DNA from 3 places in the Nonomuraea sp. AD125B genome. Region 3 is predicted to be linked to each of the others. Evidence: predicted binding sites of a transcription regulator. Region 3 holds the regulator's gene; each other region holds the start of a gene.

Region 1 (5,339 bases), on a different contig from region 3:
TGTGGTTGGAATTGTCCACCGAAAGGCTCCTTCGCTCGCCGGCGGTCTGTTGCGCAGCGGTGGGATAGGTCCGGTTTGCAGTGAAATGGCGAGAACGCGACAACCGCATCAGGGGGAGAACTCCCGCCCGCCAACCTTAGCCCCTCGATCAAGGTCCGGAAGCGTCGAATGGAAAGATCGTGGTTGGCGAGAGATCGACCGTTATCCGTGGTCAGGCACTTGGGGAGGTGTCGCAGATAAAGGCATATGGGCGCTCCATAATGCGAGTCAGGATGATTACCGCTGACTTTTCCCCATTGAGTCGCAAGTCGGCTCGGAGCCGTTCGATGTCGAGAGCAGAGCCGCGCTTCTTGATGGTGACATTTCCGATTTGTCGCTCACGCAGCGCCGCCCGGAGTTTCTTCAGCGAGAACGTCATCACCTCGTCCACGGCGTAACGCGCGGCCCACGGGGTGTCGATCGGCTCGTCGGCGGCGATGTAGGCGATCTGCTGGTCGAGCAGCCGCCCGCCGACCAGGCCGGCCACCTCGCGCACCAGGTGCGCCCTGATCGCGGCGCCGTCGGGCTCGTAGACGTAGCGGCCCAGCGCGCCGACCGGCGCCAGGCTCTCGGGGCCGGTGGCGGCCAGGGTGTGCCCGCCGGGCAGCAGGGTGGCGCGGCGCATCGAGCGGCTGCCGGGGCCGGTCCAGATGGCCGCCTCCTTGACCTCCCCCTTGTACGAGACCCACTCGGCCTCGGCGGACTCGGGGATGTAGGAGTAGGGGATGCCCGGGGCGACCTTGACGCAGGCGCGGTCCGCCCGCGCCACCAGGTCGAGCACCGTCGGCCACGGCGGAGAGTACGCCAGAGGATCGAACGTGCGGCCCCGCCCCGTCCGCCTGGCCGGGTCGGCGAAGAGCGCGTCGTAGTCCTCGGGCCGCACCGCCCCCGCGTTGCCCACGACCACGCTCACCCGGTCGGCGACGCCGAGCGCCTCGGCGTTCGCCCTGGCCACGGCGACGGTCAGCGGGTCGATGTCCACGGCGGTCACGGTGCAGCCCGCCCGCGCCAGGGCGAGAAGGTCGCCGCCGACGCCGCAGCAGACGTCGATCACGCGCGCTCCTGCGAGGCGGCGGGCGCGGTGCTCGGCCACCTCCTTGCGGGTGGACTGCTCCAGGCCGTGCGGGGTGAAGAACATCACCTCGGCGTCCTCGCCGAACTTCGCCCGCGCCCGTTCGCGGAGCGCCGCCTGGGTGAGCGCGGCCGAGGTGAGCGCGGCGTCGTACGTGCGGCGCAGCCTGGTGGCGGCGGCGACGGGATCGGCCCCCGTGGCGGTCAGCTCCACGGCCTCGGCGAGCGCCTGCCGGCCGCGGGAGGTCAGGAGCTGTCGGAAGGCGTCGAGGTCCACGTTGCCCGACGTTATCGCGTCGCGGAACCCCTCGTGACGCCGCTCGTGACGGTCTCCGTAGTGGTCGCGGCGGCGTCCCCGGCGGCGCACGAGACGGCGGGGGTGTCGCCCAGGGACAGCAGGAGCTTGCGGAGCAGGGCGGCCAGGGCGTCCTGGTCGTCCGCGGAGAGCCCGGACAGCAGCCGGGCCTCGTTGGCCGCGTGCCGTTCGAGCACGTCGTCGGCCACCCGCCGGCCCTCTTCGGTCAGCCCGACGAACGTCATCCGCCGGTTGCCCGGGGCCGGCCACCGATCGACGAGCCCGCGGTCGAGCAGGTGGTCGATGCGGTTGGTGAGCGCGCCGGGGCTCACCATGGCGGCGGCCGAAAGGTCCTTCATGCACATCCGGACGTCCTCGGCGCGCCGGAGCGTGGCGAGCACGTCGAACTCCCACGCCTCCAGTCCGTGCTCGGCCAGGAACTCCCTGGCGGCGCGGTCCAGCAGCCGGGAGGCGCGCGTGACCCTGCCGACCACGCCCGTGGGGGACACGTCGACGCCGGGCCGCGCCCGCGCCCACTGGCCGATGATCTCGTCGACCGCGTCGATCGCCTCGTCCATGCGCTCGATCCTACGACATTGAAATGTTCGACGCCTGGCGCTATCTTCGGCGTGGAAGACTTCGATGTCGAACTTTTTGAGGTGAGAGTGATGCGGGTTCTGGTGATCGGCGCGACCGGTTACATCGGGGCGGCCGTCGTGGAGCGGCTGGTCGCGGGGGGCCACGAGGTGATCGCGTACGTACGCCCGCCGGCCGACGGCGCGAGGCGGGTGCCGGCGGCGTCGGGCGAGCGGTACGGCGACCTGTCGGACCCTGCCGCGCTGCAGGCGGCACTGGAGCCGGGTGTCGAGGTCGTCGTGCACGCCGGGCAGCTCACCGGCGACCGTGAGACCGACCTCGCCGTCGCGGGTGTCCCGGCCGCCGCGGGGGCGCGGATGGTGTACCTGAGCGGCGTGTGGGTGCTCGGCGCGGTCGACGGGGGCGACGAGGACAGCCCGGCCCGGCCGATTCCGCTCGTGGCGTACCGGGACGAGGTGGAGCGAGTGGTGCTCGGCGGCGGCGGCTCCGTCGTACGGCCGGGCGTGGTGCACGGCAGGGGCTCCGGCATCCCCGCGCTCCTTCGCGGCCTGGCCGCCGAGCGCGGCACCGGAGTGTACGTCTCGGCCGACGGCACGGCGCCCACCTGGACCTTCGTGCACGTGGACGACCTCGCCGAGCTCGTCGCGGCGGTCGTGGAGCGCGGCGGGGCGGCGGTCTACCACGGCGTGAGCGAGGAGGCCGTGCCGCTCACGGACGTGGCCGAGGCGGCGGCCCGCGCGGCCGGCGTCAAGGAGGTCGCCGAGCCCTGGCCGCTGGAGGAGGCCGCGAAGGCGCTCGGGGCCGGATTCGCCGAGGCCCTGGCCCTCGGCCAGCGGGTCGGCGCGCCGCGCACCCGCCGCGAGCTCGGCTGGACCCCGACCCGGCCGGGGATCGTCGCCGAGCTCACCGAGGGCTCGTACGCCTGATCGACACCCGTTGTTCCGATCGCTGTCAGCAGACGCGGACGCGTTCGTGTTGACTGTCAAGGCCCTCTTGCATATGTTTCCTGTTGGCACTCTCCCCTTGAGAGTGCCAACGTGCGACGAGGCAGGTCTGACACCCGCGACGGCAGGCCCAGCTGGTCGCCTCTTCTGATCATTCACATCTGAAGGGGAGGTCCGATCGTGACGACCGCCACCAAGGTTCCCGTTAAGCCGCTCGGCGACCGCATTGTGGTTCAGCCGCTTGAGGCCGAGCAGACCACGGCTTCCGGCCTGGTCATCCCTGACACCGCCAAGGAGAAGCCGCAGGAGGGCCGAGTCCTCGCGGTGGGTCCGGGCAACTGGGACGAGGACGGCGAGAAGCGGATTCCGCTCGACGTCTCCGAGGGCGACATCGTCCTCTACAGCAAGTACGGCGGCACCGAGGTCAAGTACAACGGCGAGGAGTACCTCGTGCTCTCCGCCCGCGACGTTCTCGCGATCATCGAGAAGTAGGCCGGATGCGTCGAGCCCCGGGCGCTTTAGGGCGGCCGGGGCTTTCGACGCCAGGAGAGGACTTTCAGCATGGCGAAGATCCTGGAGTTCGACGAGAACGCGCGGCGCGCCCTGGAGCGCGGCGTCAACGCCCTCGCGGACGCCGTGAAGGTTACCCTCGGCCCGCGGGGCCGCAACGTCGTCATCGACAAGAAGTTCGGTGCGCCGACGATCACGAACGACGGCGTGACCATCGCTCGTGAGATCGAGCTGGAGGAGCGCTACGAGAACCTCGGCGCCCAGCTCGCCAAGGAAGTGGCCACCAAGACCAACGACATCGCGGGTGACGGCACCACCACCGCGACCGTCCTGGCCCAGGCCATGGTCCGCGAGGGCCTGCGCAACGTCGCCGCCGGCGCCTCGCCGCTGTCGCTCAAGCGCGGCATCGACAAGGCCGCCAAGGCGGTCAGCGACAAGCTGCTCTCGGTGGCCCGCGAGGTCGGCGACAAGAACGAGATCGCCAACGTCGCCACCATCTCCGCCCAGGACGCCAAGATCGGCGAGCTGATCGCCGAGGCGTTCGACAAGGTGGGCAAGGACGGTGTCCTCACCGTCGAAGAGTCCAACGCCATGGGCATGGAGCTCGAGTTCACCGAGGGCATGCAGTTCGACAAGGGTTACCTGTCGGCCTACATGGTGACCGACCCCGAGCGCATGGAGGCCGTCCTGGAGGACGCCTACATCCTGCTCACCCAGGGCAAGGTCTCCTCCATCGCGGACTTCCTGCCGCTGCTGGAGAAGATCGCCCAGACCAAGAAGCCGCTGCTCGTGGTCGCCGAGGACGTCGAGGGCGAGGCCCTGGCCGTCCTGGTCACCAACAAGATCCGCGGCACGTTCACCTCCGTCGCCGTCAAGGCCCCCGGCTTCGGCGACCGCCGCAAGGCGATGCTGCAGGACATGGCCATCCTCACCGGCGGCCAGGTCGTCAGCGAGGAGGTCGGCCTCAAGCTGGAGCACGTCGGCCTGGAGGTGCTCGGCACCGCCCGCCGCGTCGTGGTGACCAAGGACACCACGACCATCGTCGACGGCGCCGGTGACGCGCAGGCCATCGAGGACCGCGTCAAGGAGATCAAGCTCGCCATCGAGCAGTCCGACTCCGACTGGGACCGCGAGAAGCTGCAGGAGCGCCTGGCCAAGCTCGCCGGCGGCGTGTGCGTGCTGCGCGTCGGCGCGGCCACCGAGGTCGAGCTCAAGGAGAAGAAGCACCGCCTTGAGGACGCGATCTCCGCCACCCGCGCGGCGATCGAGGAGGGCATCGTCTCCGGCGGTGGCTCCGCGCTCATCCACGTCGGCAAGGAGCTCGACGACCTCGGCCTGAGCGGCGACGAGGCCACGGGCGTCGGCATCGTCCGCCGTTCGCTGGTCGAGCCGGCCCGGTGGATCGCCGAGAACGCCGGCCTTGAGGGCTACGTCGTCACGCACAAGATCGCCGAGCTGTCCGCGGGTCACGGCCTCAACGCCGCCACCGGCGAATACGGCGACCTCATCGGCCAGGGCGTCATCGACCCGGTCAAGGTCACCCGCTCGGCCGTCCAGAACGCCGCCTCGATCGCGGGCATGCTGCTCACCACCGAGGCGCTCGTCGTGGACAAGCCCGAGGAGGAGGCTCCGGCCGCCGGCCAGGGCCACGGTCACGGCCACGGCCACTGATCGGCCTTCTTTCCGCTTCACCTGTCACGGCCCGCGTCCCGCTGCCGCCTTCGGGCGGAGGGGGAGGCGGGCCGCGGCGGTTTCCGGGGCTCCGGTGTCCCAGCGGCTTTCGCGTCTCCGGGACCCTCGCGTCTCCGGGACCCTCGCGTCTCCGGGACCCTCGCGTCTCGGGCTTTCGGGGCTCCGGAGCACTCGTTCGCGTCTCCGGGCCC
Region 2 (5,339 bases), on a different contig from region 3:
GGCCGGGTCGATGATGCCCGACTCGAACATGTTGACGTACTCGCCGCTGGCGGCGTTGAGGCCCTCGCCCGGAGTGAGGTTGCGGACCTTCTCCACCACGACGCCGCCCTCGAGACCGGCGTTGACCGCGATCTGCTTGAGCGGCTCCTCCAGAGCCTTCTTCACGATCGAGGCACCGGTGGCCTCGTCGCCGGCCAGCTCCAGCTTGTCGAACGCCTTGGCGCCGGCCTGCAGCAGCGCCACGCCACCGCCGGGGACGATGCCCTCCTCGACGGCCGCCTTCGCGTTGCGCACGGCGTCCTCGATGCGGTGCTTGCGCTCCTTGAGCTCGACCTCGGTGGCCGCGCCCGCCTTGATGACGGCCACGCCGCCGGCCAGCTTGGCGAGGCGCTCCTGGAGCTTCTCGCGGTCGTAGTCGGAGTCGGTGCGCTCGATCTCGGCGCGGATCTCGTTGACCCGGCCGGAGATCTGCTCGGCGTCGCCGGCGCCGTCGACGATCGTGGTCTCGTCCTTGGTGACGACGACCTTGCGCGCGCGGCCCAGCAGGTCGAGGGTGGCGTTCTCGAGCTTGAGACCGACCTCCTCGGCGATGACCTGGCCACCGGTGAGGATGGCGATGTCGTTGAGCATGGCCTTGCGGCGGTCGCCGAAGCCCGGGGCCTTGACGGCCACGGAGCGGAACAGGCCGCGGATCTTGTTGACGACCAGGGTGGCCAGGGCCTCGCCCTCGACGTCCTCAGCGATGATCAGCAGCGGCCTGCCGGACTGCACGACCTTGTCGAGCAGGGGCAGCAGGTCCTTGTTGGCGGAGACCTTGCTGTTGACGATCAGGATGTAGGGGTCCTCGAGGACGGCCTCCATGCGGTCGGAGTCGGTGACGAAGTACATCGACACCATGCCCTTGTCGAACCGCATGCCCTCGGTGAGCTCCAGCTCCAGGCCGAAGGTGTTGCTCTCCTCGACGGTGATGACGCCTTCCTTGCCGACCTTGTCCATCGCCTCGGCGATGAGCGAGCCGATCTCGGGGTCGGCGGCGGAGATGGAGGCGGTGGAGGCGATCTGCTCCTTGGTCTCCACGTCCTTGGCCAGCTTGGAGAGCTCCTCGCTGACGCGCTCGACGGCGGCCTCGATGCCCTTCTTCAGGGCCATCGGGTTGGCGCCGGCGGCGACGTTGCGCAGGCCCTCACGAACCAGCGCCTGGGCGAGCACGGTGGCGGTGGTGGTGCCGTCGCCCGCGACGTCGTCCGTCTTCTTGGCGACTTCCTTGACCAGCTCGGCGCCGATCTTCTCCCAAGGGTCCTCGAGCTCGATCTCCTTGGCGATGGACACACCGTCGTTGGTGATCGTGGGGGCGCCCCACTTCTTCTCCAGCACGACGTTGCGGCCCTTGGGGCCCAAGGTCACCTTGACGGCGTCAGCGAGCTGGTTCATACCGCGCTCGAGACCGCGCCGGGCGTCCTCGTCAAACGCGATCATCTTGGCTGCCATAAGGCTAGACCTCCCAGATGCAGGGTGGCTTGTCCTGGACCGAGCCGACGCCCGCGACGGCCAGGGACTGCATCTCCGTTCGGCAGACCCCATCGTCTCGATCCCGAGTTATTGGCACTCTGCCACACAGAGTGCCAACGACTGTTTAGCACTCTACCCTGCCGAGTGCAAGCGAACGACCTTCTGGAGGGGCCTCCGCGCAGGTCAGCCGATCGACGTAGGGACGGCGGGCCGCTCACCGTGTGGCCCGCCGTCGATCGCCGACTACGAGGGTGGCGGGCTCGTACGGACTGCGCTGCCGCACGGGCCCCGCCGGTGCATACCAGGTGACGTAAATCAGACCGAGCGGACAGACTCGGCCTGCGGTCCCTTCTGGCCCTGCGTGATCTCGAACTCGACCCGCTGGCCCTGCTCGAGAGATCGGTACCCGTCCATCAGTATCGCGGAGTAATGGACGAATACATCCTTACCACCGTCTACCGCGATGAAGCCGTAGCCCTTGTCCGCGTTGAACCACTTGACGGTGCCCTGCGCCACTTCCGACTCCTCTTACTGGGGCTACGGATCTCGCCCATTCCACCGCGAGACCCGTAATCGTCCGACTTAACGACAAAACAGCCAGACGATCGCCTCGACCATACCTGTGGCAAGGGGTTTGGCAACAGAGTCAATCCACGAAAGACGCATTTGTTCGCAGTGCGGGTACTTCAACGTTTGAATAGGCCCGAAAAGCAGAAGGCGCCCGCTTGGGGCGCCTTCCGTGGAGTCGTACGGGCACTCAGCCGCCGGCGACCGCCGGGATGATGGAGATCTGCGCGCCCTGAGGGACGGCGGTGTCCAGGCCCTCGGCGAAACGGACGTCCTCTTCCCCAACGTAAACGTTGACAAAACGCCGAATCTTGCCCGATTCATCCAGAATTCTCGCGCCGATGCCCGGGTAGTCGGCATCGAGCTTGGCGAGCACGTCACGAAGAGTCGCGCCTTCGCCACTCACTTCCGCGTTTCCGCCGGTGTAGGTGCGCAGAATGGTGGGAATCCGAACAGTAACGCTCATGGTTATCTCGCCTTTCCTGGTTGTCAGACAGCCGCGCGGAACGCGTCGAGAGACGGCTTGATCACGGCGGTGGGCCGCGACGACTCGCCGGCGATGGCGTCCAGCGTCTTCAGGCCGTCGCCGGTGTTGAGGACCACGGTCTCCGCCTCGGGGTCGAGCCGCCCCGCCTCGACGAGCTTCTTGAGCACGCCCACGGTGACGCCGCCCGCGGTCTCGGCGAAGATGCCCTCGGTCGAGGCCAGCAGCTTGATCGCGGCCACGACCTCGGCGTCGGTGACGTCCTCGACGGCCCCGCCGGTGCGCCGGGCGATGTCCAGCACGTACGGGCCGTCGGCCGGGTTGCCGATCGCCAGCGACTTCGCGATGGTGTTGGGCTTGACCGGCTGGACGACGTCGTGCCCCGCCTTGTACGCCGCCGACACCGGCGAGCACCCGGCGGCCTGCGCCCCGAAGACCTTGTAGGGGGTGTCCTCGACCAGGCCCAAGGCGATGAGCTCCTTGAAGCCCTTGTCGATCTTGGTGAGCTGCGAGCCCGAGGCGATCGGGATGACGATCTGCTCAGGCAGCCGCCAGCCGAGCTGCTCGGCGATCTCGTACGCGAGCGTCTTGGAGCCCTCGGCGTAGTAGGGCCGCAGGTTGACGTTGACGAACCCCCACTTGTCGCCCAGCGGGTCGCCGATCAGCTCGGAGCAGAACCGGTTGACCTCGTCGTAGGTGCCGTCGATGCCGATCAGCTTGCCGCCGAACACCCGGGCCATGGCGATCTTCGCCTCTTCCAGGTCGGCCGGGATGAACACGCAGGCGTCGAGCCCGGCCCGCGCCGCTGCGGCGGTCACCGCGCCCGCGAGGTTGCCGGTGGAGGAGCAGGAGAGCGTGTGGAAGCCGAAGTTGCGCGCCGCCTCGACGGCGATGGCGACCACCCGGTCCTTGAAGGAGTGGGTGGGATTGCCGGAGTCGTCCTTGACGTGCAGGGACTTGATGCCGAGCGCCCGCCCGAGGTTGCCCGCCCTGACCAGCTTCGTCCAGCCGGGGTTCATGTTGGGCTTGGTCGCCACGTCGGCGGGGACCGGGAGCAGCGAGCGGTAGCGCCAGATGTTGGCCGGGCCCGCGGCGATGTCCTCGCGGGTCACCCGGCCGAACTCGTAGGCCGCTTCGAGCGGCCCGAAACACTCCAGGCACGCGAAGCTCGGCCCGAGCGGGTAACGGGCGCCGCACTCGCGGCAGGACAGAGCGACGGCAGGACCAAAGTCGTGCGACATGAAGCGAGGCCTTCCCTCATCTTCGCCCACGGCCACCTTGACCGCGAACCGGAATTGGCACCTTGTCCCGGTCGGCCTCGCCAGGTCGCGAGTCGAAAGCCGGGAGGGTTGCCGGGGCTTCGCAGGGCCGGTCCCTCCACCCCTCTGGATGAGCTGTATGAAGTTGTTGCACACGACTCTACCCGCCGAAGCGGCGGGAACGACCACCTGTCTCAAAGACTGAGACGGGGCGTCTCACCGATAGTCGTCACCCAGCGCCGCCTGGACGTACTTGCGCGCCTGGTGGATGCGCGACTTCGCGGTGCCCAGCGGGATGCCGAGCTGCTCGGCCACCTCGTTGTAGTCGAGCTGCACGATGTCGCGCAGGACCAGCGCCTGCGCGAGATCGGGCTTGTCGGCCTCCAGCGCCTCCATCGCGTCGAGCAGGTCGAGCCGCGAGCCGGCGATCACGCTGACCCGCCGCGCGTCGGGCTTCTGCGTCGGCAGCTCGTCGGAGGTCTGCTCGGCCGCCCTGCGCTTCAGCGACCGGTAGGTGGTGCGCGCGCAGTTGGCCGTCACGATGTGCAGCCAGGTGCTGAACCTGGCCCGCCCCTCGAAGCGGCCGATGTTGCGCGCCACCGCGAGCAGGGTGTCCTGCGACGCCTCCTCGGCATCCTGGTGGTACGGAAGAATCCGGGAGCAGTGGCGCATCACATCCGGCTCGATCCTGGCCAGCAACTCGCCGAGCGCGCGATGATCTCCAGCGGCGGCGGATCGGGCGAGTTCCTCGGTTAGCTCATCAAGCGCCATAGCTGCGATCCTATGATCGGAAGGAGCTTCGATGAACAGCGTCCTCGTGGCCTCCAACAGAGGGCCGGTCTCCTTCACCGTCTCCGACGACGGTGTTCTCATCATGAGACGGGGCGGCGGCGGTCTCGTCTCCGGGTTGTCCGGGGTCGCCAAGGACGACGGGGTCCTGTGGGTCTGCGCGGCGCTGTCCGACGACGACCGCGGCGCCGTGCGCCTGTCCCCCGGCGGCCGGCTCGACCAGGCCGGCTACGACACCGGGCCGCTGCGCATGCTCGACATCCCCGCGACCACGTTCCACCGCGCCTACAACGCCGTGGCCAACTCCACCCTGTGGTTCGTCAACCACCTGCTCTACGACATCCCCAACGCGCCCAGCTTCGGCATCCGCTTCGCCCGCGAGTGGGAGTCCTACCGCGACTACAACGGCGCCTTCGCGCTCGCCCTCGCCGAGGAGGCCGGCCACGGCGCCCGCGTGATGGTGCAGGACTACCACCTCACGCTCACCCCCGCCATGCTCAGGGCCGAGCGGCCCGACCTGCGCATCGCGCACTTCAGCCACACCCCGTGGGCGCCGCCCGAGTACTTCTCGCTGCTGCCCGACGAGGTGGCCGGCGAGGTCCTGGAGGGCATACTCGGCGCCGACCACGCCGGGTTCCTGGCCGAGCGGTGGGCGGCGGCGTTCATGGACTGCTGCGAGGCGGTGCTCGGGGCGGAGGTCGACCGGGCGGCCCGCAGCGTCACCCACGAGG
Region 3 (5,339 bases):
GCTCTACTGGACCGGCGGCGACTGGTGGGCCGCCGGGCCCGGCGCGCACAGCCACGTGGGCGGCACCCGCTGGTGGAACGTCAAGCATCCCGCCGCCTACGCCCAGCGCCTGGCCGCCGGCGTCTCGCCTGCCCACTCCCGTGAGGTCCTGGACGCGGACGACCGCGCGGCCGAACGCCTCATGCTGGAGCTGCGCCTGGTCACCGGCTACCCGCTCGGCGACGTGGCGCCGCGGGCGCGCCCGGTGGTGGCGGACGCGCTGGCGCGGGGGCTGCTGGAGCCCGAGCCGTTCAAGGCCGGGCTGATGGTGCTCACGCTGAGGGGGCGGCTGCTGGCCGACGCCCTCGTACGCGACCTGCTGGTCTAGGTGATCATCCGGATGGAGAGCGGGTAGCGGTAGCGCTGGCCCTTATTCGTGGCCACGGCCGCCTGGATGTGGAAGATCAGCGACAGCACCCAGATCACCGGCAGCAGCAGGACGCCGATGAACACCACCGACAGGACGCCCGCCACGACGTAGCCGATGAACATCGTGATCTGGAAGTTCAGCGCCTCCGCCGCCTGGTCGCGGACGTAGGGGGACTGGTCACGCTTGATCAGGTAGATGATCAGCGGGCCGATCCAGGAGGCGAGCAGGCCGAGCAGGTGCGCCAGCATCGCCATCGTGGTGTCGTCGGTGCCGGGGCGGGGGCCGTGCATTCCCGGCACGTACGGGCCGCCGGGGGGCTTCGCGTAGCCGTAGCCGGGCGGGGGCTGCTGCTGGTAGCCGTAGCCGGGCTGCTGGCCGTAGCCGTAGCCCGGCTGTGACGGGGGCTGCTCGCCGTACCCGTAACCGGGCTGCTGACCGTACCCGTAGGCGGGCTGGGACGGGGGCTGCTGCCCGTATCCGTAGCCGAGCTGGGAGCCGGGCTGCTGCCCGTATCCGTAGCCGGGCTGGGAAGGGGGTTGCTGGCCGTACCCGTAACCGGGCTGGGAGGGCGGCTGCTGGCCGTAGCCGTAGCCCGGCTGCTGGGGGACGGCCGACGGCGGGACGTACCGGGTCGCGTCGTCGTCCGGCGGCGGGGCGTGGGGATCCTGGCTCATCATGTCTCCGTAACGAAGTCGATCAGTTCTTCGACCCGGCCGAGCAGTTCGGGCTCCAGGTCGGTGAAGGTCGAGACGGCGCCGAGGATGCGCCGCCAGGCGTCGGCCGGCTCCAGGCGCCAGCCCAGGGCGGCGATCACGCCCTCCTTCCACGGCACCCCGCGCGGCACCTCGGGCCAGGCGGGGATGCGCAGCACGGACGGCTTGACCGCCTGCCAGATGTCGACGAACGGATGCCCCACGACGAGCACGTCCGGCGAGGTGATCTCGGCGGCGATCCGGCTCTCTTTGGAACCGGGGACGAGGTGGTCCACGAGGACCCCCAGCCGCCGCCCCGGTTCGGGGCCGAACTCGGCGACGATGTCCGGCAGGTGGTCGACGCCTTCGAGGTATTCGACCACGACCCCCTCGACCCGCAGGTCGTGGCCCCAGATCTTCTCCACGAGCGCGGCGTCGTGCACGCCCTCGACGTAGATGCGGCTCTCCCTGGCCACGCGGGCCCGCAGCCCCTCGACGGCGATGGAGCCCGACGCGCTGCGCCGGGGGCCTTCGGGGGCGGCGGCCGGCGCGGGGCGCACCAGGGTCACCGGCCTGCCCTCCAGGAGGAACGCGGCCGGCGCCAGCGGGAACAGCCGCCGCCTGCCGAACCGGTCCTCCAGCGTGACGGCCTCCTTGTCGCAGGCCACCACGGCGCCGCAGAAGCCGCTGTCGGCGTCCTCCACGACGAGATCCGGCTCGGCGGGCACCTTCGGAATCTTGCCCTTGCCGGGCCGCCGCCAGTTACCCGCCAGAACATCACCGTCGTACACAGGGGGGACCGTAGCAAATCACCCGGCGGCCGCAAGGCGCTTGCGCGCGGAGGAGCGGCGCACCAGGACCACGATGGTGGCGATGATCGCGAGCAGGATGCCCGCGCCGGGGATCGCGAGCAGCGCGACGACCCCGCCGACCACCCCGCCGGCGGCGGACGACAGCGGCTTGCCGACGCCGTACTTGACCGCGGCCGACTCCTCGTTGCTGCAGGTGAGCTGGTAGTCGCCCTTGGCGGGCGCGTTGACCACGAGGATCTGCTCCCACACGACGCCGTTGACCGTGACGGTCTGCGAGCCGCCGGTCTTGGCCAGCTTGGCCTGCCCCGATCCGCCGGCGATCTGGCACGAGTATGTGACCGGCGTGTCGGAGGAGAGGTAGACGGCGGGCTTGTCGGCCGGGTCCACGGTGACGGTGACGTTCTCCCCCGAGGCGAACGTCTTGGTGGGCGCGAGGTCGTTCACGCCGCCGGCGACGCCGTTCACGAAGAGCACGATGCCGAGGACGCCGCAGAGCACGGCCACGATCCAGGCGCCGCCGACCCACCACAAGCTGGGTTTGATGGCTTTGGAATCGATTCGTGGTGGGAACTGTGGTTGTTGGCCGTATTGTCCGTACTGAGGCGGCGGACCATACGGCTGCGGAGGCGTGCCGTATCCCGGCTGCCCACCGTATCCGGGCTGCGGCCCGTATGCGGGCTGGGAGCCGGGCTGCGGGCCGTATCCGGGCTGAGGCGGGAATGGCTGATGGTGGTACGGACCCTGTCCGGGCGGTGGCCCGTACGGGGGCTGTGCTTCGTCCGACATGTCCGCAAGTGTGAAGCCTGTCGCTTGTAAGACGCTAGCAAGAGGATGGGAGCCGGTGTCATCGCACCCTGTGGGCGAGAGCCGTACACTTGGCACTCGGGAACACAGAGTGCTAGGCACCGCGTTTTCCCTACGGGCAGAGGCAGGAGGTGAGCACGTGCTCGACGAACGGAAGCTGGCGGTGCTCCGCGCCATTGTCGAGGACTACGTGTCCACCAACGAACCGGTGGGCTCCAAGGCGCTGGCCGAGCGCCACAATCTGAAGGTCTCCCCGGCGACGGTCAGGAACGACATGGCCGCGCTGGAGGAGGAGGGCTACATCACCCAGCCGCACACGAGTGCGGGGCGGGTGCCGACGGACAAGGGCTACCGCCTGTTCGTCGACCGGCTCTCGCAGATCAAGCCGCTGTCCGGCGCCGAGCGCCGGGCGATCGAGACGTTCCTGGCCGGCGCCGTCGACCTGGACGACGTGGTGATGCGCACGGTGCGGCTGCTCGCGCAGCTCACCCGGCAGGTGGCCGTCGTGCAATACCCCACGCTCACCCGTTCGACCGTCCGGCACGTCGAGCTGGTGCCGCTGAGCGAGCGCCGCGTCATGCTGGTGCTCATCACCAACACCGGCCGCGTCGAGCAGCGCGTCGTCGAGCTGCCCGAGGCGCTGGAGGACACCCGCATCGCGCACCTGCGCGCGGTGCTCAACTCCGGCCTCGACGGCTGCCAGCTCAGCAGCGTTCCCGAGCTGGTCGCCGACCTGCCGGAGCGGCTGCCCGTGGAGGACCGCCCGGCCGCCGCCACGATCTTGTCCGTGCTGCTGGAGACCCTGGTGGAGCGGTATGACGAAAAGATCGTTTTCGCGGGTGCGGCCAACCTCGCCGGAGCGGACTTCTCCGTCGGCCTGCGCGACGTGCTGGAGGCGCTGGAGGAGCAGGTCGTGCTCATGCGGCTGCTCGGCGAGACCTCCCCCGACACCCCGTCCGCCCTCACCGTACGGATCGGCTCGGAAAACCCCTACCTCCAGGGCACATCCGTGGTCGCGACCGGATACGGTCTTGGCGACAACCAACTCGCCCGGCTCGGTGTGCTGGGTCCCACCAGGATGGACTATCCCGTGACGATGGGCGCCGTGCGCGCGGTGGCTCGCTACGTCAGCCAGATCCTGGCTGCATCATAAGAGGTCGATAAGTGGCAAACAGCGACTATTACGCCACCCTCGGGGTGCGGCGTGACGCGAGTCAGGACGAGATCAAGAAGGCATACCGCCGGCTCGCCCGCGAGTTGCACCCCGACGTGAACCCCGATCCTGACACCCAGGAGCGGTTCAAGGAGATCACGCAGGCCTACGAGGTGCTGTCCGACCCGAACAAGCGCCAGATGTACGACCTGGGGGGCGACTCCTCCTTCGCCGGCGCGGGAGCGGGCGCCGGGGGCTTCGGCGCCGGCTTCCCGTTCAGCGACATCATGGACGCCTTCTTCGGCACCGCCGCGGGCGCCCGTGGCCCGCGCTCGCGCGCCCGCCGGGGTCGCAACGCCACCATCCGGGTCGAGCTCGACCTGCGCGAGACGGCGTTCGGCACCACTCGTGAGCTGGTCGTCGACACGGCCGTGGTGTGCGAGGTCTGCCACGGCGCCGGCGCCTCGCCCGGCACCCACCCCGACACCTGCGACATGTGCAACGGGCGCGGCGAGATCTCCCAGGTCACCCGCTCGTTCCTGGGCCAGGTCATGACCTCGCGGCCGTGCCCGCAGTGCGGCGGCTTCGGCACCATCATCCGCCACCCCTGCCAGGAGTGCTCGGGCGACGGCCGGGTGCGCACCCGCCGCACCATCAAGGTCCGCATCCCGGCGGGCGTCGAGGACGGCACCCACATCCAGCTCGCCGGCGAGGGCGAGGTCGGCCCCGGCGGCGGCCCGCCCGGAGACCTGTTCCTGGAGATCGTCGAGCGCGCCCACGAGATCTTCGAGCGGCGCGGTGACGACCTCCACTGCACCGTCCAGCTCCCGATGACGGCCGCCGCGCTCGGCACGGTGCTCGCGGTCGAGACGCTCGACGGCACCGAGGAGGTCGACGTCCGGCCCGGCACGCAGTCCGGCCAGGTCATCACCATGTTCGGGCGGGGCGTGCAGCGCCTCAACGAGTCCGGCCGGGGCGACCTGCTCATCCACGTCAACGTCGAGACCCCTTCGAAGCTCGACGCCCAGCAGGAGGACCTGCTGCGCGAGCTGGCCAGGCTGCGGGGCGAGGAGCGCCCGCCGGGCAAGTTCGCGCCGGGCCAGCAGGGTTTCTTCTCGCGCCTGCGCGACGCGTTCAACGGCAGGTGACGTGAGCGTTCCGGTGTTCATCGCCCCCGAGCTGGGCGACGGTCCGGAGCTGACGCTCGACGGCCCCGAGGGGCGCCACGCCGCCTCCGTGCGCCGTCTGCGGGCCGGCGAGCGGGTCGATCTCACCGACGGGGCCGGCCGGGTCGCCGAGTGCGTGGTGCGCGAGGCGTCCAAGGACGCGCTCGGCCTGGACGTGCTGCGCCGCTACGAGGTGCCGGCCCCGCGACCGCGGCTGACCGTGGTCCAGGGGCTGCCCAAGGGCGACCGGGGCGAGCTGGCCGTCGAGATGATGACCGAGGCCGGGGTGGACGTCATCGTCCC

What was found. The regulator HrcA, encoded in region 3, represses chaperone genes, less so after heat shock. The targets are predictions, from matches to a motif close to TTGGCACTCTCNNNNNGAGAGTGCCAA.
Region 1: the regulator HrcA is predicted to act here: its motif matches at 3,012-3,038, upstream of groES (co-chaperone GroES).
Region 2: the regulator HrcA is predicted to act here: its motif matches at 1,600-1,626, upstream of groL (chaperonin GroEL).

Annotation. Positions count from the first base shown of each region.
Region 1 covers NZ_JBGLOU010000014.1:40,830-46,168, reverse strand. Annotated here, with positions in the region: gene ACBR40_RS32605 (hypothetical protein) at 1-19, opposite strand, end outside; gene ACBR40_RS32600 (methyltransferase domain-containing protein) at 212-1,387, opposite strand; gene ACBR40_RS32595 (MarR family winged helix-turn-helix transcriptional regulator) at 1,399-1,983, opposite strand; gene ACBR40_RS32590 (NAD-dependent epimerase/dehydratase family protein) at 2,074-2,928, shown strand; gene groES (co-chaperone GroES) at 3,124-3,438, shown strand; gene groL (chaperonin GroEL) at 3,508-5,127, shown strand.
Region 2 covers NZ_JBGLOU010000007.1:27,514-32,852, reverse strand. Annotated here, with positions in the region: gene groL (chaperonin GroEL) at 1-1,488, opposite strand, end outside; gene ACBR40_RS19535 (cold-shock protein) at 1,825-2,025, opposite strand; gene ACBR40_RS19530 (MoaD/ThiS family protein) at 2,267-2,542, opposite strand; gene thrC (threonine synthase) at 2,566-3,801, opposite strand; SAM riboswitch class I at 3,815-3,956, opposite strand; gene ACBR40_RS19520 (RNA polymerase sigma factor) at 4,036-4,590, opposite strand; gene ACBR40_RS19515 (trehalose-6-phosphate synthase) at 4,622-5,339, shown strand, end outside.
Region 3 covers NZ_JBGLOU010000013.1:202,118-207,456, reverse strand. Annotated here, with positions in the region: gene hemW (radical SAM family heme chaperone HemW) at 1-367, shown strand, start outside; gene ACBR40_RS31810 (DUF4870 domain-containing protein) at 364-1,083, opposite strand; gene ACBR40_RS31805 (DUF3097 domain-containing protein) at 1,083-1,892, opposite strand; gene ACBR40_RS31800 (hypothetical protein) at 1,911-2,444, opposite strand; gene hrcA (heat-inducible transcriptional repressor HrcA) at 2,857-3,870, shown strand; gene dnaJ (molecular chaperone DnaJ) at 3,882-5,018, shown strand; gene ACBR40_RS31785 (16S rRNA (uracil(1498)-N(3))-methyltransferase) at 5,020-5,339, shown strand, end outside.